Regions from separate parts of the Arthrobacter sp. AD-310 genome, predicted to be linked through region 2. Evidence: riboswitches for the same ligand, from Rfam matches in the RefSeq annotation. Region 2 holds a riboswitch; each other region holds the start of a gene.
The links. A riboswitch is a leader RNA that binds a small molecule or an ion and turns the genes downstream of it on or off. The one in region 2 is predicted to bind cyclic di-AMP.
Positions count from the first base shown of each region.

Region 1: linked by a shared signal. The riboswitch ahead of ACYQ1Z_RS05115 (C40 family peptidase) and the one ahead of ACYQ1Z_RS07120 (glycoside hydrolase family 16 protein) in region 2 are both predicted to bind cyclic di-AMP.
Region 3: linked by a shared signal. The riboswitch ahead of ACYQ1Z_RS09780 (aggregation-promoting factor C-terminal-like domain-containing protein) and the one ahead of ACYQ1Z_RS07120 (glycoside hydrolase family 16 protein) in region 2 are both predicted to bind cyclic di-AMP.

Region 1 is NZ_BAAHNO010000008.1:53,434-60,566, forward strand. Features, by position in the region: gene ACYQ1Z_RS05105 (metal-dependent transcriptional regulator) at 1-226, shown strand, start outside; cyclic di-AMP (ydaO/yuaA leader) riboswitch at 377-587, shown strand; gene ACYQ1Z_RS05110 (M23 family metallopeptidase) at 598-1,422, shown strand; cyclic di-AMP (ydaO/yuaA leader) riboswitch at 1,551-1,729, shown strand; gene ACYQ1Z_RS05115 (C40 family peptidase) at 1,800-2,477, shown strand; gene ACYQ1Z_RS05120 (NlpC/P60 family protein) at 2,638-3,399, shown strand; gene ACYQ1Z_RS05125 (HNH endonuclease) at 3,624-4,124, shown strand; gene mobA (molybdenum cofactor guanylyltransferase) at 4,187-4,846, shown strand; gene ACYQ1Z_RS05135 (DUF6457 domain-containing protein) at 4,862-5,155, shown strand; gene ACYQ1Z_RS05140 (molybdopterin molybdotransferase MoeA) at 5,152-6,528, shown strand; gene fdhD (formate dehydrogenase accessory sulfurtransferase FdhD) at 6,617-7,133, shown strand, end outside.
Region 2 is NZ_BAAHNO010000010.1:102,216-109,348, reverse strand. Features, by position in the region: gene ACYQ1Z_RS07135 (aminoglycoside phosphotransferase family protein) at 1-408, shown strand, start outside; gene ACYQ1Z_RS07130 (lipopolysaccharide biosynthesis protein) at 400-1,848, opposite strand; gene ACYQ1Z_RS07125 (glycosyltransferase family 4 protein) at 1,845-2,591, opposite strand; gene ACYQ1Z_RS07120 (glycoside hydrolase family 16 protein) at 3,138-4,232, opposite strand; cyclic di-AMP (ydaO/yuaA leader) riboswitch at 4,237-4,417, opposite strand; gene ACYQ1Z_RS07115 (metallophosphoesterase) at 4,583-5,545, opposite strand; gene ACYQ1Z_RS07110 (hypothetical protein) at 5,631-7,133, opposite strand, start outside.
Region 3 is NZ_BAAHNO010000013.1:70,591-77,723, forward strand. Features, by position in the region: gene ACYQ1Z_RS09755 (hypothetical protein) at 1-241, shown strand, start outside; gene ACYQ1Z_RS09760 (SixA phosphatase family protein) at 334-861, opposite strand; gene ACYQ1Z_RS09765 (winged helix-turn-helix domain-containing protein) at 952-1,815, opposite strand; gene ACYQ1Z_RS09770 (response regulator transcription factor) at 2,515-3,255, shown strand; gene ACYQ1Z_RS09775 (HAMP domain-containing sensor histidine kinase) at 3,262-4,764, shown strand; cyclic di-AMP (ydaO/yuaA leader) riboswitch at 4,884-5,044, shown strand; gene ACYQ1Z_RS09780 (aggregation-promoting factor C-terminal-like domain-containing protein) at 5,050-5,754, shown strand; gene ACYQ1Z_RS09785 (VOC family protein) at 5,793-6,161, opposite strand; gene upp (uracil phosphoribosyltransferase) at 6,207-6,842, opposite strand; gene ACYQ1Z_RS09795 (phosphatase PAP2 family protein) at 6,864-7,133, opposite strand, start outside.

The DNA of each region.
Region 1 (7,133 bases), on a different contig from region 2:
GAAGTCATATGGCACCGCCTCTGTGGTGACCGTCAGCCGGTTGGCAGAGCCCATCCAGGTGGAACCTGAACTGCTGGCGCAGCTCGATGAAGGCGGCATCCGGCCCGGCGCCGCTGTAACGCTCGAGCGCGTGGGTGACTATATTTCCGTCCGCGTGCCCGGCATCGAGGGCGCCCTCGAACTGCCGCCCGAAGTGGCCGCCCACGTCTTCGTTACCGTCCGCTAGCGAGCGACGCCCGCAACCCGGGAATACTCCATTTGATGGCGGTTACGCAAAGATAACGGAATTGTTACTTTAGGGATTAAGCCTCTATAGTTGAAGCAAGCGTTGATACTAAAGCGTTACCTGTTCCGGAGCCGAGCTCTGCCAGCGGAACAGGTGCACGAGTCACTACTGGCAGAGGCGGGGGAACCACAAGCGGCAGCGGGGGACTGCCTTGGGGTGAAGTCCGACAGCAGCAAGCCTCTTCCAGTGTAGGAATCCTCCGGGAATCTCTCTGTGCCGAAGCTTGCCTGCTCCGGACCGGGTCTTTGATCTCTCTGACCCGAATCCGACAGCTAACTTCGCAGGCTTTCAGAGAGGAATCCTTCTTGTCCATGCAGACCTCCAGGGGGCGCCGCCGCGCGGCCGGCCCCGCTCCGGCCCCGCGCGTGGCCGAAGTTACTCACACGGAGCGCCCCCGCGATCTCCACCGTGATGCGCGGCGCCGTCGGGGTCCGTTCCGGCAGATCACCGAGTTCGCCTCTGCAAGCGGCATCGGCCAGAAGGCCGGGATCGCTTTGGCCGCCACCGGCATGGTGCTTACAGTGACTGTTCCTGCCACCAGTCCCGTGATGGCCACGGACGCCTCCGGAAGCACGCCTGTTGCCGCGTCCGCCGTCACGCCGCAGCAGCCGGCCATTTCCGCTGAAGCCGGCGCCCAGATCGACTTCAGCCGCTCAGCGGTCGTGACGCAGGCCGACCCTGACGGCAAGCTCAAGCAGCTCCTGAGTGCCCAGTCCGCGGGCGCCGTCTCCCGCGCCGCATCGGTCGGAAGCCTTGGTGCGCCGCTGGCCAGCATGGTTACCGCATCGCCTTTCGGTTACCGCGTCAGCCCCATCACGGGCGGCTCCGGCGACTTCCACCGCGGCCAGGACTACGTGGCGCAGTGCGGCACCTCCGTGCTCGCCGCCGCCACCGGCACCGTGACCTTTGTGGGCTGGCACCAGTTCGGCGGCGGCAACCGTGTGGTGATTGACCACGGAAACGGCCTGGAGACCACGTACAACCACCTTTCGTCCTTCAGTGTGACTGAGGGCCAGACGGTCTCCAGGGGCGACGTGGTGGCTTTGAGTGGCACCACCGGGGCTTCGACTGGCTGCCACCTGCACTTCGAGGTGCAGGTCAACGGCGAAGTGGTCGATCCGACGGGCTGGCTGTAGTCAAATGAGGGCAAACTCCCAGTTCGTTGTGACCCGCCGTGACCTGAATGTGACATTCACGCGAAACTGCTGTACCGTCTAACTCGCGTCAACTTTTCCGAAGTTGACGCTCTTGTGCGGATTGCCTAACTCTGCCACCGCTCAAGGTCCGTTCGCATTTCATCGTCTGGCAGGGGCGGGGGAACCAAATTTGGTCTTCGTCATGAAGGCCTTGGGGTTAAGTCGCAAAGCTTCCATGGAAGCAGCGCGGCCGGGTGACTCCCATCCGAATCCGACAGCTCACCTCGCAGGCATTGGGAGAGGCTACCTTCGTGTCTTCACGCCATAGTTCTGCGCGCCACCGTGCGCAACCGGTTCGTACCAACCCCCTGGACGCTGTGTCCAAGGCTGTTAGTGCCAACGCCGGGACAGTAGGTCGCCAGGCTGCAGTTGTTGCTGCTGCTTCGGGACTGGTCCTGGGTATGGGCCTGCCGGCCAACGCTGCGGACACCACTGCCGGTGTCTCCGCGTCCGCCGAGTCCGGCTCGGCGCAGACCGCCCTTGCGGTCACCGCCGCCCCCACCGCCACGGTCTCCTTCGAGCGTCCCGTGGTCACCACCGTTGCAGCTCCCGTCGTTGAGCGCGTGACTCCCCAGTCCACCTCGGACGACGACGACGCGGACAACGCCACCACGGCCACGGCAGCAGCCGAAAAGGTTGCCGCGGCAGCCTCCTCGGCCGCCACCTCCGGCCTGGCAGCCATTGCCTACACCGGCATTGGCAGCCCCTACGTCTGGGGCGGCACCAGCCCCGTGAGCGGCTGGGACTGCTCCGGCTTCACCCAGTGGGTCTACGCCCAGGCCGGCATCAGCATTCCCCGCGTCAACGCATGGACCGCCATGACCCCCACCTCCACCCCCCAGCCGGGTGACCTGGTGATGCAGAACGGTGGCGCACACGTCGGTATCTACGTAGGCAACGGCATGATGGTCAGCGCGCTCAACCCCTCCCAGGGCACCCTGCTCCACTCCGTAGCTGCAACCGGAACCTCCTCCTTCTACACCCTCGCAGGCTAATCAGTTCCCGGGGCTTCGGCCCCCGGAACTTTTTCTTTGCCCGCGCATCCGCCAAATCACTAATCCCCGTTCGGGACGCGCCGACGTACCCCCAAGATGCCGGCGCGTCCAACACCCTTGTGCGGCCCACAGGCCCCGAGGAATTCGAAAGAGAGAAAAGATGACTACTCGTGCTACCGCACGGCACCGCGCCGAGGTCACCAAAACCAACTCGATCGCCATCATCGCCAAGGCTGTTGGCGACAACGCCGGCGGCGTCGGACGCCAGGCAGCGGTCATTGCCGCAGCCTCCGGCCTGGTCCTGACCAGCGGCATTGCAGCCAACGCGGCTGACGCCAACATCCAGCGTGACTCGGCACCGGCCTCGGCCCTTGAGGTCGAGTCCGCGATCGAAGCCCCGATTTCCGCAGCCTCCACCATCGCGATCACCTTTGAGAAGCCGGCAGTCACCACCTCCCCGGCTCCTGTCGTTGAGGAAGAACCCGTGGTTGAGGAAGCCGCTCCGGCTCCGGTTGCCGAGGCTCCTGCTGCCCCCAAGGTCACGGCCACCGTCTCCGCCGCCTCTGCCCCCGCCGCGCCGGCCGCTTCCGCAAGCGGCAAGGGTGCGGCCATCCTGTCCGCCGCCTACGCCCAGCTGGGCGTTATGCAGGACTGCACCATGCTGGTCACCAACTCGCTGGCCGCCGTCGGAATCAACTTCCACGACTGGCCTGCCGGCTACCTGTCCCTCGGCCGCACGGTCAGCGCTGCCGAAGCGCAGCCCGGCGACCTGATCTACTACGCCGACGGCGGCGCCGGCGTAGCGCACATCGCTGTCTACGCGGGCAACGGCCAGGCCGTCCACGGCGGCTACAACGGCAACCAGACCGTTGTGTTCAGCGCCAACGTTGGCTCCGGCCCGGTCTTCATCCGCGTCAGCTAATAGCGGCGCCGCCCGGAACGCTTCGCCGACCGGACTCCGTTCAAGGACCCCTGCCCACGCGGCAGGGGTCCTTGCCCTTTAAAAGGGACCAACTCGTTTTGCAGCGAAATTAGCTGATAGCGCACTTCTTTGTTTACTCTTGTGGTGTCGATCCATAGCCCGAACATGCCGAGGGCAGCCGGCCCTCGTGCCCCTGACGGGTGCGGCCGTGAAGAGGTACGTGCATGCGCACTCTCGTTCTGAATGCTGGATATGAACCGCTGGCGGTTGTGACTTTCCGCCGGGCGCTGGTGCTTGTGCTCACGGGCAAGGCAAGCGTGGTGGCCGAAGGGGACGACCCCGTGGTGGGCCCGCAGGAGATATTGGGCCGGCCTTCGGTGATCCTTCTCAACCGCTACATCCGGCCGAGGTACAACCAGGCAACCGCTGTCAGCCGGCGCGGTGTCCTGCGGCGGGACGGGCACAAATGTGCTTACTGCGGGAAAGCCGCGCACACAATCGACCATGTCCACCCAAAATCACGCGGCGGGGCCGATTCCTGGGAGAACCTCGTGGCAGCCTGCCTCCGCTGCAACAACGTCAAGGGTGATCACACTCCCGCGGAAATGGGCTGGAAGCTGCGGTTCGTCCCCGAACCGCCGCACGGCACCATGTGGCAGATCAAGGAACTGGAAAAGCCGACCCCGGCATGGGACCCGTTCCTGCTCCCTGAACGCGCAGCCTGATTCCCTTCGGTGTGATCTTGCGGGGGTGCGCGGCAGAGCCGGCTGGTGGCTAGGCTGGAACCGTGAAAGTCGAAGTGCCGGAGTTTGACGCCCTGATCCTGGCGGGAGGACGTTCGTCACGCCTGGGGGGCGTGCCCAAACAGCATCTGGTGTTCGGCGGTTCAACGCTGCTCCAACGGTCCCTGTCCGCCGCTGCAGGAGCGCGCAAGGTGGTGGTCGTGGGGCCCGATTCCGGGCCCCTGCCGGACGGGGTGGCGACCTGCCGCGAGCAGCCCGAATTCGCCGGACCCGCAGCAGCGATTGCCGCCGGACTCGAGGCCCTGTCGGAGGGCGGGGCCGGCAGCGGTTATACCCTGGTGCTGGCCTGCGACATGCCGCTGGTAGCGGACGCTGTCAGGACCTTGTCCCTTGCCCTGGCCGCGGAGGCGGACAAACCGGAAGCGCTCCTGGCCAGCGCGGACGACGGCAGCCCGGAGGGTCGGATCCAGCCACTCGTCGGCTTTTATCGCACGAGTGGGTTAAGAAGCGCCGTGCAGAAACTCGAGGGCAACGGAAACCTGGTCAACGCTTCGGTGCGCGCGCTCCTTGCTAGTCTGGACGTGCAGCTTGTCATGGTTCCTGCCGCGTCCACAGCAGACGTGGACACGTGGGACGATGCCGCCGCGCTGGGGGTTGCCGCCGGTGACCAGCATTCGAGCCAGCAGCGGCGCAGCCGCAGCTAACTTGGGAGGCAGTTCATGAAGAGCCAGGACGAAACGCTGGAGGAATGGTGCAGGTCCCTGCTCCAGGCGTATGAACTCGAGGATGTCCAGGTGGACATCAACGCCATCCTTTCGCTGGCCGGAGTAGCCGCGCACTCCGTGGTCCGTCCGGCTGCCCCGCTCACCACCTTTATTGCCGGTTACGCGGCGGGCCTTGCCTCCGGCGCCGGGCGGGCCACCGATACCGCCTCCATGGACTCGGCCCTGGCCGTGGCCCGTTCCCTGGCCTCCGACTACGATGCTGAAGCGGCGGGGACTCCCGGCGAATGACCGGGGAAACCACGGCAGACTCCGGCGGACCGGAAGGGCACGAAGAGCAGCACCGCCTGGCGCACACCTGGGAGGAAGCCCGGCAGGCGGCATTTGATGCGGCCACCCCGATCCCTGCGGCGCCGGTGGCATTGGAGCTCGCCCTCGGCCGCATCCTGGACCAGGACATTGTGGCGCTGCAGGATATGCCCCACTATGCCTCTTCCGCCATGGACGGATGGGCGGTCAATGGGACCGGGCCCTGGATCATTGTTGAACCCGGGACCCGGCTTGCCCCGCACCAGGCGAGCCCTATCGTCACCGGCGGCCTCATCCCGCCCGGGGGCAAGGCCATCCTTCGCAGCGAAGCTGCGGTGCTGGGAACGGACGACGACGGCCTGCCCGTCCTGTTAACCGGCGGCACCGCCCGTCCGGGGGAGCCGCGCACCGGCCAGCACATCAGGAAAGCCGGCGAGGAAGCGGCCCAGGGGGACGTCCTCGTCAAAGCCGGTGCCGGGCTGAACCCGGCCCACCTGGCGCTGGCAGCATTGGCCGGCTACGACGAACTCCGTGTGCAGGGCAAGCCCCTGGTACGGCTCCTGCTGACCGGTTCCGAAGTGGTGGCCCGGGGGCTGCCCGTTCCCGGCCAGGTGCGCGATACGTTCGGACCCCAACTTCCGGCAGTGGTCAGCATGCTCGGCGGTATACCCGGAGGACTGCAGAAGATCGGCGACTCCTACCCGGAATGGCTCGCCGCCCTCGAAGATGATGTCCCGGAGGTGCCCGGCGCACCCGAGCTGCCTGCCGACGTCGTTATTACCACGGGAGGGACCGGCCGCTCCGGCACGGACCACCTTCGCAGGGCGGTGGCTGAACTGGGAGGGCGGCTGGTCATCGATGGCGTGGGCATGCGGCCCGGCCATCCTGCGGTCCTGGCAGAACTGCCCGACGGCCGGTTCGTCCTGGGCCTGCCTGGCAACCCGCTTGCCGCGATGATGGCGCTGAGCACCATCGGCGCTCCACTGCTGGCCGCATTGGGGCATGGCACCATGCCCCGGGTACAGGAAGTCCCCTCGGGCACTGTGATCGAACCTGACCCCGGACGGACCCGGCTGATGCCGTTCCGGCTCCTCTTCGGCATGGCATCACCCGCCCAGCACACCGGGCCTGGAATGATGCGCGGCCTGGCAACCGCTGACGGGGTGATGGTGGTGCCCCCGCATGGCGTGCAACTCGGGGAGCTGGTGCCGGCCTTTGCCCTGCCGTGGGGCCCGCCGATCCCCGCGCCCGCGGAAACGCCGGCCAAGGCAAAGCTCCGCGGCGGCGGCCGGAGCGCCCGGCCGGCAAAACCGGCGCCGGCGGGCCCCGTGGACTGGAGCGCCCTCCTGGGGTGAGCGCTTTGCCTCCGGCCAAACCTGCCGCACTGGGCAGGACGGGGCCGCCGCGGTGCCATGATGGAGATATGGACAGGCAAGGTGGAATATGGGACGCGTGACCCAGCGCCGCAAGGTGCACAAGTATCTGCTGGATGGCTCACCCAAGGCCCTGGAGTTTCCGGTACGGCACCGGGAGGACGTTCTGGCCGTCGAGGAACCCCTGGAGATCCGGCTGGGCCGCATGTCCTTTTCGGTCACCATGCGGACTCCTGGGGACGACTTCGACCTGGTGGCCGGTTTCCTGGTGTCTGAGGGCGTCATCTGGAGCGCTGACCAGCTGGTTTCGCTGCGGTTCTGTGCCGGCGAGGACGAGGATGGGGTCCAGACGTTCAATGTCGTGGAAGCCCAGCTGCGCCCGGACGTCGTCCTCCCCGAAACCGGCCGCAACGTCTACACGTCCAGTTCCTGCGGCATCTGCGGGACGGACTCGATCGAGGCGGTCCGCAAATCCTCGCATTACAGCCCGGCGTCGGATCCCATCACGGTGGACGCCGAGGTCCTGGCGTCCCTGCCGGGCCTGCTTCGGAAGTCCCAGCGTCTGTTTGATGACACCGGGGGAGTGC
Region 2 (7,133 bases):
TTTCTTAAGCCCCGGGGCAAACTACAGGTTGTGGATTGGGAACGTGCAAGTCCGTATGGCGTGCCAGGCCACGACCTCGTGTTCTACCTGCAGTACCTAACGGAATCGCGCGAGCAGGCCTTTGCCAGGCAAGACCAACTTAAATCGTTTGACCACGCGTTCGGAAAGGGGGGATGGGCGCTGGAGCCATTGAGGGAGCACCTTGCGCTTCGCAGTGTCGACTCCGCCATCCTCCCGTTGCTGGTGATCGCGACATGGGCCCGGTCTGCGGCGACCCTGTCATATCGGTTGAGTAGCTCATCGGGCAAAGACCAAAACCGGGTAGACGTGAACGCAGTGATCGCTGCTGACCGGGACTTTTGGCTGTGGCGCCATGCGGTTAGCAACTGGCCCAGCCGATCACCGTAGGCGGACCAGGGTCAGAAGGTCTTTGTGCAGTTCCGGGAAGCCTAAGCGCAGAATCAAGTAGACCATCGGCAGTGCGACGAATATGACCAAGACGGCGGTGGCGGCGCCGCCCAGCAATGGCAGCACCAAGGTAATCAATCCGGAAACTGCCACAGCGGCCCCGCATACCAGTCCGGGTAGCACTGCCTGAAACATCATGCTCGTCCTGATCCGGATTACTTTCGCTGCTACCGTCTGCATACCCACTGCGAAAATCACGGCAACTGCGAGTTGAGCTGACGCAATTCCGGCGATGCCCCATTGGGTGGCAAAAAAAAGCACCGGCACCAAAATCAAAAGCCGGATTATGGAAATAGTTATTGAAAGCCCGGGCCGGCCGAGGGCTTTGTACACGTCATTCGCCCCTGCTCCCAGCGAACGAACGGCGGCATATATGGCCAATAAGGTCAGAGGGAGCACAGCGTCTCCCCATTGGGGACCGAAAAGCAAAGGCACAAGCACGGGTGCCAGGACAGCGAGGCCAACGCCTGCCGGGACCCCGTACAACGCTTGAATCTGCATGCTTTTCAGGTATCCGGCCCGGAGTCGATAAGGGTCGTCACGGACCTGTGTATAAAGGGGAAACAGCACAGTTGAGAGTACGAAGAATACATTCAAAATAAGGGCTTCCGGAAGCCGGAATGCCAAGGTGTAATAACCGAGCGCTTGGGCGCCCAGAACAAGTCCAATAATGAGGTAATCCACATCAAATATCAGCCGGGCAAGTAAGCTGCTGCCCGCTACAGGCGCACCGAAGGACAGGTTAGCCCGGATGGAGTGCCAACTCGATCGCCAAAACCTCCAGGGCGCATCATGGCGGACTAGGTACCAACACGTGGCAGCATAACCCACTGAACCCGCCACGGTTCCTAGTGCAAGAGACAATGCGCCTTGTCCTTGAAAAGCCAGAAGAAGAGTAACCGAACCCATTAAAGCTGCCCGGATTACGGGGGCTGCAGTCAGCTGCCTGAAGCGGAGATCGCGTCTGAGCAGGGCTTCAGGAACTGCCCCGCATGAAGTAGCAAAAATTGATACTGATATGACTTGGATCAATGGGACGGCAGCGGGAAAACCAAATACTTCTGAGGTTAGAGGCGCCCCCAATGCAACAATTAACGCGAGGGAGGTGCCTAGACCAAGCGAGATCAGGAGTGCGGACTGCGCCATAACCTTGGTTCGGGGTAAATAGACCAGAGCTTGGGCTACTCCTGCGTCAGCAACGCTTTCGGTGTATAACATCAGCACTAAGGCAAATGCAACCAGCCCGTATTCCTCCGGTGAGAGGAGTCTTGCCAAGACCACAGTGGTCGCAAGTACGATCAGCCGGCCTGAAACGAAGGCAAGACCTTGCCACATCGCGCCGCTTGCTCCTGCCCGCGCAAGGTCTCCGCCTGGTGTCATGGGGTTTTGCCTTCTTTCAGGTGCCAGTCGTTCACCGCCAAGTGAATTTGATCCAGATAATCTGCAGCAGTTTGCGTCCACGTCCGGACTTCAGAACCGGTATCGGACATGAGCCTCGGCGGGCCGCCGTTCAGATGGTTTACGACCTGGTCTACGAATTGTGTCGGGTCCTTTTCGATAGTTAGCAAAGGATGCGGAGCCTGTTCACGGGCGGCGACAGGTGTCGCCACAACGGGCACATTTGCAGCCAAGGCTTCCCGGACGGAATTCCGTATGCCGACGCCGTGCTCGTCTGGGAAGACCGCCACATCCGAACCATTGAATACGTCCATCACGGAGGGGACATTAGCCAGGACTTCAACCTGATCAGCAGACAGCGCAAGAACTGAGTCCGCAGGTTGGCGACCCGCAACAACGAATTTCGCATCGGGAACGTGCTCCCAGACCATTGGTGCAATTTTTTTGACCAGCACATGAGCACTGTCGATATTGGGACCATAATTGAGGCTCCCCACGAAGCAAACCACCGGAGAGTTCCGTTTCCCCCGGTAACGAGGCGCAGACTCTGCTCCATTGGCAACGCTGGTCACGGGCCGCGCCAGCTTCTTGCTCCACGCGGCAGCGTCTCCTGCACCGACGGTCAACAGCCGCGCACGGGCCGGGAGGCGTCGTTCTGCCCGCAGAGCCAGATACGCCCTGACTTTATATGCTGGCATCAACTTTCCTGCGATGGCAGTATCCATGGCCGCCCGGATAGACCAAGGATCAACAGTCTGCAGGACCAGAGGACCCCAAACATAGTGGGAGAGAAACAGCGCGTGGGGCCCGTGGATCAGCGTAGCGTCCTGTTGCAGGGACAATGCTGCCACTAATTCTCGGGCACGCCTCGTCGATCGTTCTTGCCGCCCTAGTCCGTTCACGCCTAGGCCTGAACGGAGTGCAGCTAGCGTCCTGCTTCGTCGAGGGACAACATGCACAGAGTTGCAGCGTGATCGAACTTCATCCGGCACCGTCACGGGCCCGGAGAATGTCAGCAATGTTACCGTCACGTCAGCAGGTAGGTGACGCAAAACCTCGAAGGGGATGAGAGAGCTTCCATCACCCAGCACAGGATCTCGGTTAGGGACACTTTCTGTTATGTACAGAAGCTTCATTGCAAGAGTTTACTAAATGATGGGAAGAACCGGATGGGCCGCCGGCTTGTTTTTTGAAAGTGAGAAACTGCCAAAAATGGACGGCGGCGGGATATGCCGCCGCCGTCCAGGTGAGCCCATTATAAGGGAGGAAAATCACTGCCAAGCGCGAACGTAGTCGACCTGTACCTCCGAGGCTGGCCCATAAACTGGATTAGTAGACGCTGCCCCAACGTTGAGGACAATATACTGCGGCGCGTTGCCATCGTCCGTGGGATAGGACTTGACTTTAACCCCATCAAAGTACACGTCGGATGAGGTTGCCGTACGGTGCAAGCCGAAAGTGTGGAATTGGTTCGCCCAGTCACCCGGAACTGTGCCCTGGTTATGCGTACCGGAACCTGAGTGGTAATTCACGGTCATTTTAGCCTTGAGGACTTCTGCGATGTCATTTTCCCCAGTCGTAGGCCATGACTGCCCGGTCGACCAGAACGCAGGCCAGTTGTACAGCCCGTTAGCGTCACCGGGGAACTTGATGCGGGCCTCCACGTAACCAGTGGTGAATTGATAGCCACTGCCCGCCCCGCCCTTGGGATTGCTGGAAACGAGGGCGCCGGAAGTGGACGAGGCCAGCGTCAGTGCGAGATTGCCATCCTTGATTGCGACATTGCTCGGGCTGGTGCTGACTTTGTTCATCTCACCACATGTGGGGGAGAACCAGCAGTCGGACCACTTGGTCGTATCGAGGGAACTTCCATTGAATTCGTCATTGAAGGTCATAACCCATCCGCCTGGAACTCCGGTAGGCATCGGGGTAGAAGTCGATGCCAGATTCGCCAGGGGGGCCGAAGCCGGTGCCAGCGTGGACTCCAGTGTTGTTTCCGGAAGTGGTGGCTCGCTGGCCGCCGGAACAGGGGCAGGGGCGGCGTCGGGTTCCACCGTCGCCTCTGTAGTAGGTTCCAGTGGGGCAGTTGCCTGGAGGAGCTGGTCGCGATGCATGTGCGATGCAACGGGCTGCTGCTTTGCGGAGTTGGTTACCCGTTCAACATTCAGAGCTTCGGTGTTTGCTGAGAGCCCCAAAGTGGCGGCGCCTAATAGGGCAACAAAGGCAGTCGTGGCCAGGCGCACCGTGAGTGGGCGTTTGAGAACCCCGGTGTAACGGTGAGGTTCGGAATGAATACGGGTCGAATTAACCGGTTCTTCCATGGACTGATGCGCTTTTGTGCGCGGCTGATCCGTAGATGCAGACATGAGTAGTGCCTCTCGTCGCCTGCGGGGTTAGCTGTCGGGTTCGGATGAGAGCATCCGGCCACTCATGAGGTTTGCCGTGACTTCACCCCGAGGGCAGGCAGAACCATGCCCGGGACACGTGGGTCCCCCGCCTCTGCCAGGAGTCTCGGGATCCCGTAAGTGGCAGAGTTAGGCGTCTTGCGGGATTGGGCCGGCTGGGGCAGCCCCAGAGGTAGACCGTACCGGAGACGCAGCGCTAAGTCACAATCCAGTAACAGGCATCACGGGCATTGCCGAGTCATGAAGGATCTGGCGCGATGGTGTGCTATCGCCCACTGGCAGGGTGCGCGGCGGCCAAAGAAGGCGCTATCTCACCTTTCGATACGGAATGAATCTTGAAACTCGTATCCGCGGGAAGGAATAAAGTCCACTCTCATGTGGGTGCTATCCAAGACCACGTGGGCGGTACCCTTAGCCGGGCTGTAGTTGGCGCCTGACCATGCGGCGAAGTAGGGCTTCTCAGCGTCTTCCGTGTTGATGTCCCTCAAGCTCTGACCTCCGACACCATTGGTGACGAAGACGGTTCCGTTGCCTTGGTTCACACTGCTGTCCGAATCAGTCACGCACTTCGGATTGACTTCCTGCACGAAGAGATAAGGACATCCGTCGCCGTATCCAATCTGGAAAGTGCGCTGATAGACGTGCTCGTGTCCTGTGAGTACAAGGTCAACACTTTTCCTAACGAGCAGGTTTAGGAATGCTTGGCCGGCATCACACCCATAGTGTCCTATGCTGAAGCACATATTGTGCATACCGACTATCGTCCAGGGAATTTTCGCTTCTCTGGCTGTATCAATAGCGGCTTCGGTCCATAGGTAAGATGCGCTGCCCTTGGAATAGTCCGTTCTACCGTCGGGAAATTCCAAACCCGGCGAGACCATGATCAGCCGAACTATCGGATTCTCGTCCGGGACGTCTACGTACCATTGCTTACCGTAGTCTCCTTGCAATCCTTGAAGCCGATTCGGAAGACATTCCACGTAATTGCTTATGTAGCCGTCGGGACCATTGCTCTCATGGTTGCCAGCCACAAGCAGAGTGGGAATTTCTGGCCCCAGCAGTTGTTGTACTAAATCGCAGAATTTCTGCTCGGCACCTTGCTCATAGGACAGGTCACCCAAGATGATGTTGAAGTCGGGTGCAAGCTCTCGTACTTTGTTCAAAACCCCCTTGGCGCCGCTGCCAAGTCCCACATCACCGGCTGCAGTGAAGTGGACGGTAGGCCCATCATCTGCAAGTTGGGGTGTAACCTCATCGCAACCGGTCATTCCCATGGCGCATAACAGAGTCAAAATGCTGATACAAGCACGTCTTTTCCCACGCGGCTTTGGTTGTGCCTTGTTCAAGATTCAGCAAGCCTTAACCGGATGGTCGCAATGCCGTTTGCCAGGCCCCCGCTGCTTTGGCCCCGGAAAATGTCCAGGTGGCTGCGCCGCTGGCGCCCGCGGATGTCTGGACTTTGTCGGCCTGTTCGGCGATTTGTCCACCCGCCGCCTCCCAGCGCTCTGCCCATCCTGTCGGGGGAGATGCCGCAGGAGTTGAGCTGTCGAACCCAACGCCACCGATAAGGAGGGCACCGTTGCTGGCCGTTGTTACTCCTGGCAACGTGATACTTGTCGCCGTGTAGCTGGTGTCCACGCGGGTAGCCACCATGCTGTCAATCGGACTTGATGTGCTCGCTCCGCGATAAGCAGTCATCCCGCCACCCCATTTCACAGCAGTGCTGGTAGACCAGGTATAAGAGGCGCCCTCAGCCGTTCCTGCCACCCGGTAGTAGACAAAGATCCGCGCTCCGTTTCCGATGGTAAGACCGTTTACAAGTGGCGTCCATCCGGCGGGAGCACTGCTAACCGACGGGGTTAAATCGGCAGTAAAGGCGGCGACCAACAAATCACCGGCGGTCGTACCCGCCGGTTTTGCGAGGGTGATCGGAGCAGCCGTACCGGAATAGCTGCTCGCCGTCCCCACCACGCTAATGCTTCCCGAAGGGGAAGGGGTTGGGGTAGGTGTCGGTGAGGGACTGGGGGCGGGCGCCGACCCCAGGGACCGGTCCGAGAACCAGTAGCGTTTGGTGACGTTGTTGCTCGCCAGGATCACGACACCGGTGCTGGAGTTAAGGCTCTGCTTGGTTGTTGTTACGTCATTGATGTTTGGGGATGCTCCGTCTTGGATGACGGGAGTTCCGCGGCCGCTGCCAAACACGGGGTTGTCCATGGACGCGGTCTTTTCGTAGATACTTCCCGCTACGCCCGAGTATGCGCATCCCGAAACGGATGTGGAAGGCGCAGTGTGAAACGCTCTGACCACGTTATTCGTGGTGTCCAGCACGACCTGGGGGCGGGAAACGCAATCAGCAACGGTTGCAATCGTTGACTTTGTGAAAGCACCGGTTCCGGGGCGGAAGACAAGCAACTGAAGTTGTGGCAGCGTCTTGTCCGTGTACGTGTCATTTAGGCTCGTCTTCAAAGCAGCATAGACTCGTCCGGCGGAATCAGCGAGAAGGGCTTTGAGATTCAAATGGTCATCCGCTTGGCCCTTTCCTTGAACAGCGGGCTGGACCTTCCATGAAGACGCCGCGGTCGGGGACGTTCCGTCGGTGCGCGTTGCCCAATAAACGGTGCCCGCGGGATTATCACTCCACATCACCCCGATCTTGTTGCTCCCGAAGGAAACGACGGCAGAAATGTCATCTGGCGCAGGATTCGGGTCCGCCACGGGCAGAACAAATGGCGTGTTCCAACTTGTTCCGCCGGGAGTGGACACGTTCACATAAACGGCGTTCGTGTAGCCCGAGGTCGCGTTTCCGGAAACCTGCGTCCAAGTGGCCCAGATTGCGCCCGTAGTGTCCTTGTCAATCGTCAT
Region 3 (7,133 bases), on a different contig from region 2:
GCGGAGATTGGCACCGGCTGCGGGCAGGAAAACCGCAGCACAACGCAGACCCGCCACAGCTCCCCGCAGCGCAAGGGCCGCCGCGGCGAAGAGCGCGCCGGGCAGGGGAGCCGCCGCCCAACGAAGTCCTGCACCGCGCATCCCGGCGCGTGCGGCGGCAGGCAAGCGCCCGACGTCGTCCGCTTCACCTGCCCGACGACCCGCACCCAAGCCGGGAAACAGGTCCGTGCCCCGGCGGTAAAACCTTCCACTGGAGGCCCCTGCCCGCCGCGGGCGCCCTCCACGTCGGCAAGCCGCGGTAGTCCGTCGGTACTTACGTACTGATAGCGGCGCTCAGTGCGCGCGCGGAACTTTGAACCGGGTGATCCGGGCGTCCTGTCCGTCCAGCTCCGCCCACGGTTTCTCGGTTTCCAGGACGGTGAGTGCGCTGGTGGGAAAGTGCGTGGCGGCATCCATGTAGGCGTCGTGGTCCGAATCGCGCGACGCCAGGTGCATCGCGAGGTCCTGCACGCCGGGCAGGTGGGCGATCAGCATCAGGGTGGTCACCGTGTCCGGAACGTGGTTGATCACGGAAAGCATTCGCAGGGCGGATGCCGCGTACAGCCCCTCCTCAAGCTTGGGGGTGGGGGCTTTGTCACCCAGTTCAGAGCACACCCAGGTGCAGGTCTGCCGGGTCCGCAGGGCGCTGGAGCAGAGGATGAAGTCGGGGACGATGTTGTGTTTGAGCAGCCAGCGTCCGGCCAGGGGCGCTTCCCGGTGGCCCCGCTCCTCGAGCGGCCGTTCGTGGTCAGCCACGCCACCAGGCCAGTCGGCCTTGGAATGGCGCATGATCACTAGCCGGCGAAGATGGTGCTCACTCATGGCCCAAGCCTAACGAACCCGTCAGCGCTGCTGTGCCCCTACAGCAAAAGGCGCCCGCCCCGCTGGGGACAGGCGCCTTTCGTTCAGAAGCTAGATCGAGTATTCCGGAGCGGCCCAGACGACCACCTCGGGGTGCTCGTAGAAGCGGTAGCCCTGGCCGCGGACGGTGCGGACCGTGTTGGCCAGGCGGCCCAACTTGGAGCGGAGCCGGCGGATGTGGACGTCGATGGTGCGCTCGTTCGGCACTTCCTCGGCGTTCCGCCAGAGGCCTTCGAGCAGCTCGTCGCGGCCGACGGTGCGGGTGCCGTTTTCCACGAGGTAGTTCAGGAGCTCGAACTCCTTGAAGGTCAGGTTGAGGGATTCGCCGTCGAGGTGAACCTCCCGGCGTGCAAGGTCGATGAGGACACCGGAGGGGCGCGGCTCCTGCGGCTGCTGCGGCCGGGGAGTCTCGGTGCGCTGGCGGGAGTTCACCGTGGGGTCGCCGAAGGTGGAGCGGACGACGTCGAGCGCGGAACCCGGGGTGCCGGCAGGGGCTACGGCGACTGCCGCGTAGCTCTCGGCACCGGTAACCAGCGACTGGGCGTAGGCGCGGATTTCCTGGGCCAGTTTGGCGATTGAGGTGCCGGCAGCCGCGGCGGTTTCCTCATCGATGCCCATGTAGAGGACAAATCCGCGGGCCACGTTGTCATTGGCTACGGGACGCACCGCGTTGGGCCCCGCCACTACCGGAGTGGGAGCGGTGACGGGTGCGGAGTCTGCCGCCGGAACTGCCCGGAGCTGCCCGTATGAATTGGGGTTGTAGCCCTGCGGCGTGTAGCCCTGTGCGGGGAAGCCGTTCCCGGCAGAGGGAGCGAGGGCCGGGCGTGGACCGAAGCCGGGGCGCAGGCCGGATGGCTGGCCCGCCTTGGCGGCGTTACGGACGGAGATGTGGACGTATCCGGATGCAACAGACATGGAATGCTTACCTCAATGTGAATGGCCGCCATCGCGGCTCGAATGCTGGGTTTCCCCGCACTGCGAACTGGGGAGGGGCGCCCGACGCTGGGCTGGGGGGCGAATGCCTAAGAACTTCGGCGGGTGGGAAGGTCAGGCGTGCATTCGACAACAGCGCATGTCGGCAGCAGCTGATGTGCTGGGCCAATATTCTGCGGCTGCAGGTGCTGTTGAGTTCTTGTTCACATTGGAAGTGTGCAGCGTAACAATGGCAACTTGCAAGTAACAATGGACCGAATCGTCCGCATCGTGAGACGAAATGCTCTATTGTGGCGCAGATCACGATTCTGGCGGACCCCAAAGAATAACGCTCGTTATCCGAGCAGCCGGCCCGATAACGGCGTTTGGCGAAATATAGTTCGACAGGCGCGGGCAAAAGGACGCTTTTATTCAACTGAGTGCGGAATGCCAAAATCGCTCCTCAAGCCCGACGCCCCTGTCCAGCCCGATGCGCTCCGGGGAAAAGATTTTTCCCGTCCGAACGTCCGGAAATGAGCCCGGGACTACCCTGCCCTCCTGCTAGAGGGTGCCAGGCGGGTGCCCGCGCGACCAAGCTGCCGGTTCGCTGCAGGACCTTGCCCAGCTGGCTACGCTGGCATTCACAGCCTGCGCACAGGAAAGCCAAAGCCGGGCTACACCCACCGATCGGAGAGTTGTCCCATGGCCACTTCGCACTCCATGACCAACAACCTTCCCAAGCTGTCCCACCCGGACGGCTCCCCCATCCGTGCCCTTGTGGTCGATGACGAGCCCAGCTTGTCCGAACTGATGAGCATGGGCCTGCGGATGGCTGGATGGTCCGTCGCCGTGGCCGCGGACGGCCCCGAGGCCGTGAAGCTCGCAAAGGACTTCCGCCCGGACGTGCTGGTGCTGGACGTGATGCTTCCGGGGTTCGACGGCGTCGAACTGCTGGGCAGGATCCGCGCCTTTGCTCCCGAGGTGCCCGCGCTCTTCCTCACCGCGAAGGATGCCGTCCAGGACCGGATCGTGGGGCTGGCCGCCGGGGGCGACGACTACGTCACCAAGCCGTTCAGCATGGAGGAGGTCATTCTCCGGCTGCACCGCCTGGTGCAGCGTTCCGGGGTCGCAGCCATGGACACCGCCGAACTGGTCGTTGGCGATCTTGTCCTCAACGTCGACACGCGCGAAGTCACGCGGGCCGGGGAGGACGTCCAGCTCACCGCCACACAGTTCGAACTGCTCCGCTACCTTATGGAAAACCCTAAGCGCGTCATCAGCAAGGCGCAGATCCTGGACAGGGTATGGGACTACGACTTCGGCGGGCAGGCCAACATCGTGGAGCTCTACATTTCCTACCTGCGCAAGAAGATCGACGCCGTCCACCCGCCCATGATCCATACCGTGCGTGGCGCCGGTTATGTGATCAAGCCCGCGGAGTAGGCTGTCATGCCCTTCCCCCAGGCTCCGGCCCAGCATTCCCGGAGCTGGCTCAAGCCCGCCACCTGGCACCTGCGGACCAGGCTGATCCTGCTCGCGATGGCGCTGCTGATCGCCATTTGCGGCGCCGTCGGGGTGGCCAGCTATGTATCTATGGACGCGTTCCTCACTCGCCAGCTGGATGACCAGCTGAGCCAGGCCGCCGAACGGGCCAACGATCCCGGCCGCCCTCCAATGGGCGGTTTCAACGGCCGCGACCCCCTGGACGCCCGAGGACAGAGCGTGGGCACGGTCAATGCCCGGATCGTGAACGGCCAGGTGAACAGCGGCGGCTTCCTCGCCTCGGATACCAGCCGGTCGGCGCTGTCCGCCGACGACAAAAAGGTTTTGCTCGCACTCGCCACCGATGCCCGGCCCGTGGACCGGAAGCTGTCCAACGGCGCGTACCGGCTTGTAGCCGTGCAAACGGACTTCGGCGACGTCCTGGTCACCGGCCTCCCGCTCGCCGGCAAGCAAAGCACCCTCGCTTCCCTGGTCTGGACCTTCGTTTTTGTATCGCTGGGCGGCCTGCTGCTGATCGGCCTCGTGGGAACGGTACTGATCCGGCGCACCATGAAGCCGCTCGAACAGCTGTCCGCGGTTGCCACCCGCGTGTCGCAACTGCCCCTCGACGCCGGTGAGGTCGCGCTGGCGGTCCGCGTGCCGCCGTCGAACGCCAACCCGGGCACCGAAGTGGGCAGCGTGGGCCACGCACTGAACCTGATGCTGGACAACGTGGCGAACGCGCTGCAGGCGCGGCAGAAGAGTGAGACCAAGGTGCGTCAATTCGTGGCCGACGCATCGCACGAGCTGCGGACACCGCTAACGGCCATCCGCGGCTACACGGAGCTGATGCGGATGACGGAGCGATTCACCCCCGACGGGCAAAAATCCCTGGCCAGGGTGCAGAGCCAGTCGGAGCGGATGACCGCGCTGGTGGAGGACCTCCTGCTGCTGGCACGGCTGGACGAGGGCCAGCCGCTGAAGCTCAGCGAAGTGGACCTCACGCAGCTGGTGGTCGAAAGCGTCAGCGACGAGAAGGTCATGGCCCCCGGGCACACGTGGCGGCTGGAACTGCCGGACGGGCCCGTGCTGGTCAAGGGCGATGCGTCCCAGCTGCGCCAGGTGCTCATGAACCTGCTGTCGAACGCGCGGAAGCATACCGCCGCCGGCACCACTGTGGTGACGGGAGTTGGCACCTCGCCGGAGGGCACGGCGGTAGTCACGGTAACGGACGACGGCGGCGGCATCCCGGCAGAGTTTGTCGACCACGCGTTCTCCCGCTTTGCCCGCGCAGACGCCGCCAGGAAAGGTACGGAAGACGCGGAAGGTGCGGGCGCCGCCGAGGGCACCAGTGGTCTCGGCCTGTCTATTGTGCAATCCATTGTGGAGGCTCACGGAGGCCGGGTAACGGTGTCATCACGGCCCGGCTGCACGCAGTTCACAGTTCAACTGCCTTCCTTCGATGTTTAGGCAAACCGACGCGCCGTCATTCGTGATGTCCGTTACCTAAATGTGACTTAAGCAGCGCCTTCCTGTACCGTCGATTGGGTGCGGTTCCCGTTCGGGCCGCGTATCCGGATGACGCCAAGCTCTGCCACTTCCCGGATTCCGTTTGATCCAAGGCAGAGGCGGGGGACCCACCGTCCCGGGCATCGATTGCCCTAGGGGTTAAGCCAGCACGTGTCTGTTCCGTGCGGCCGGATGCCCTCATCCGAACCCGACAGCTAACTCCGCAGGTGTGAGAGGCGATCAATCATGTTCAAATTCCCGGTACAGCCGCGCGCAAAACACGAGTCGGACAGCAATACACAGCGTCCCGCGGGCAGGAAGTTCACCTTTGGCCAGCGTGCCGCCGTCCTCACCGCAGGCGCCGCCCTGCTGGTGGGCGGAGTGGGTGCCGCAGGACAGGCCACCGGTACGCTGGCCCCCTCAGCGTCAACCACCGCGGCGCCCGCAGATTCCGATGCCAGCATGAGCATCGAAAAGAGCGAGATCCGGTCCAACCCGGCCGAGTCCCCTGCACCGGCTCCGATCAACGTGGTTCCGCAGGCCGCCGAGCCGGCCCCTGCGCCCGCCCCCGAGCCGGCTCCCGCTCCGGAACCCGCGCCCGCGCCCGAGCCGGCACCCGAGCCCGCTCCCGTCGTCGCGGTCAACGACCCTGCCGGCGCGCAGGCCTACGCCGCCGGCCAGCTGGCTTCCTACGGCTGGGGCCAGGACCAGATGCAGTGCCTGGTGACCCTGTGGGACAAGGAGTCCGACTGGACCACCACGGCCACCAACCCGAGCAGCGGCGCCTACGGCATCGTCCAGTCCCTGCCCGCCGAAAAGATGGCCAGCGCCGGCGCGGACTACCTCACCAACTACCGCACGCAGATCAACTGGGGCCTGAACTACATCAAGGAGCGCTACCAGTCTCCGTGCGGCGCCCTGAACTTCCACCTGGGCAACAACTGGTACTAAACCAGCCCTGAGCAGGACCCACTGCATCCCCGGCCGCCTCAGCGTCCGGGGATGTACTGCACCGCCCACCGGTTGCCGTCCGGATCGGCGAAATAGACGAAGTGGCCCCAGGCCTGGATGTCCACGTCGCTGACTTCCACACCGTTGTTCTTCAGGTGGTCGTGGGCCGCCTGGATGTCGCTGACCACCAACTGGAGGTTTGAGCCGGTGCCGGGAGGCGCGTCGGTGAGCCCTTCGCCGATGCAGATGGAACAGGCTGAGCCGGGCGGCGTCAGCTGTACAAAGCGGATGCCGTCGGAGGGCCGCTCATCAAAATCGGGATTGAAGCCGACCTTGTTGACGTAGAAATCCTTGGCGCGGTCCACGTCGGACACGGGGACAAACACAAGTTCCAGTTTCCAGTCCATGGGCACAGGCTAGCCAACGGCCCGGGCAGCGGAAAGGGTTGTGTCCTAGCCAGCGATGCCGTAAAGGCGGTCCCCCGCGTCCCCGAGGCCGGGAACGATGTAGGACTTCTCGTTCAGTTTCTCGTCGATGGAGGCCAGGACGATGGTCACGTTGGCGCCGGAGAGTTCCTCTTCCAGCTTGGCGAGGCCTTCCGGCGCGGCCAGCAGGCAGATGCAGGTGACGTCCGAGGCGCCGCGCTTGAAGAGGAACTTTATGGCTTCGCGCAGGGTTCCGCCGGTGGCCAGCATCGGGTCCAGCACAAAGATCTGCCGGCCGGTGAGGTCCTCGGGGAGGCGCTCGGCGTACGTGATGATGTCCAGGGTTTCCTCGTCCCGGGCCATCCCCAGGAAGCCGACTTCGGCCGTGGGCACCAGCTTGGTCATGCCTTCCAGCATGCCCAGGCCTGCGCGGAGGATGGGAACGACGAGCGGGGTGGGCTTGGTGAACGCGGTGCCCACGGTGGTGCTGACGGGCGTCTCGATGGTCACCGGTTCGGTGCGGACGTCCCGGGTTGCCTCGTAGGCCAGGAGCGTCACCAGCTCCTCCGTGAGCTGCCGGAACACGGGCGACGGGGTGTTCTTGTCCCGCAGGACGGTGAGCTTATGGGCGACGAGCGGGTGGTCCACAACGAGAGTGCGCATTGGTAAAAACTATCACCCGCGCTATTCCTTTCCGTGACCCGGGCTCCGGCCCGTGCTGCGCTCAGGACCCTGCCCGGCGGTCCGGTCAGTGTCGCGCCCGGAACTCCGGTTTGTGCCGGCGTCGTGATGGATGGCGTCCGCCACAACATCGCGCACCACGGGGTGCTCAAAGGTGGGTGCCGGGCCCGCGTGCTCCCTGCGCCTGATGAGATGGAACAGCCGGTGGGCCAGGATGACCATGGACACCCAGGCCAGTCCGAGGAACCAGCCGGCCATCACGTCCGTGAGCCA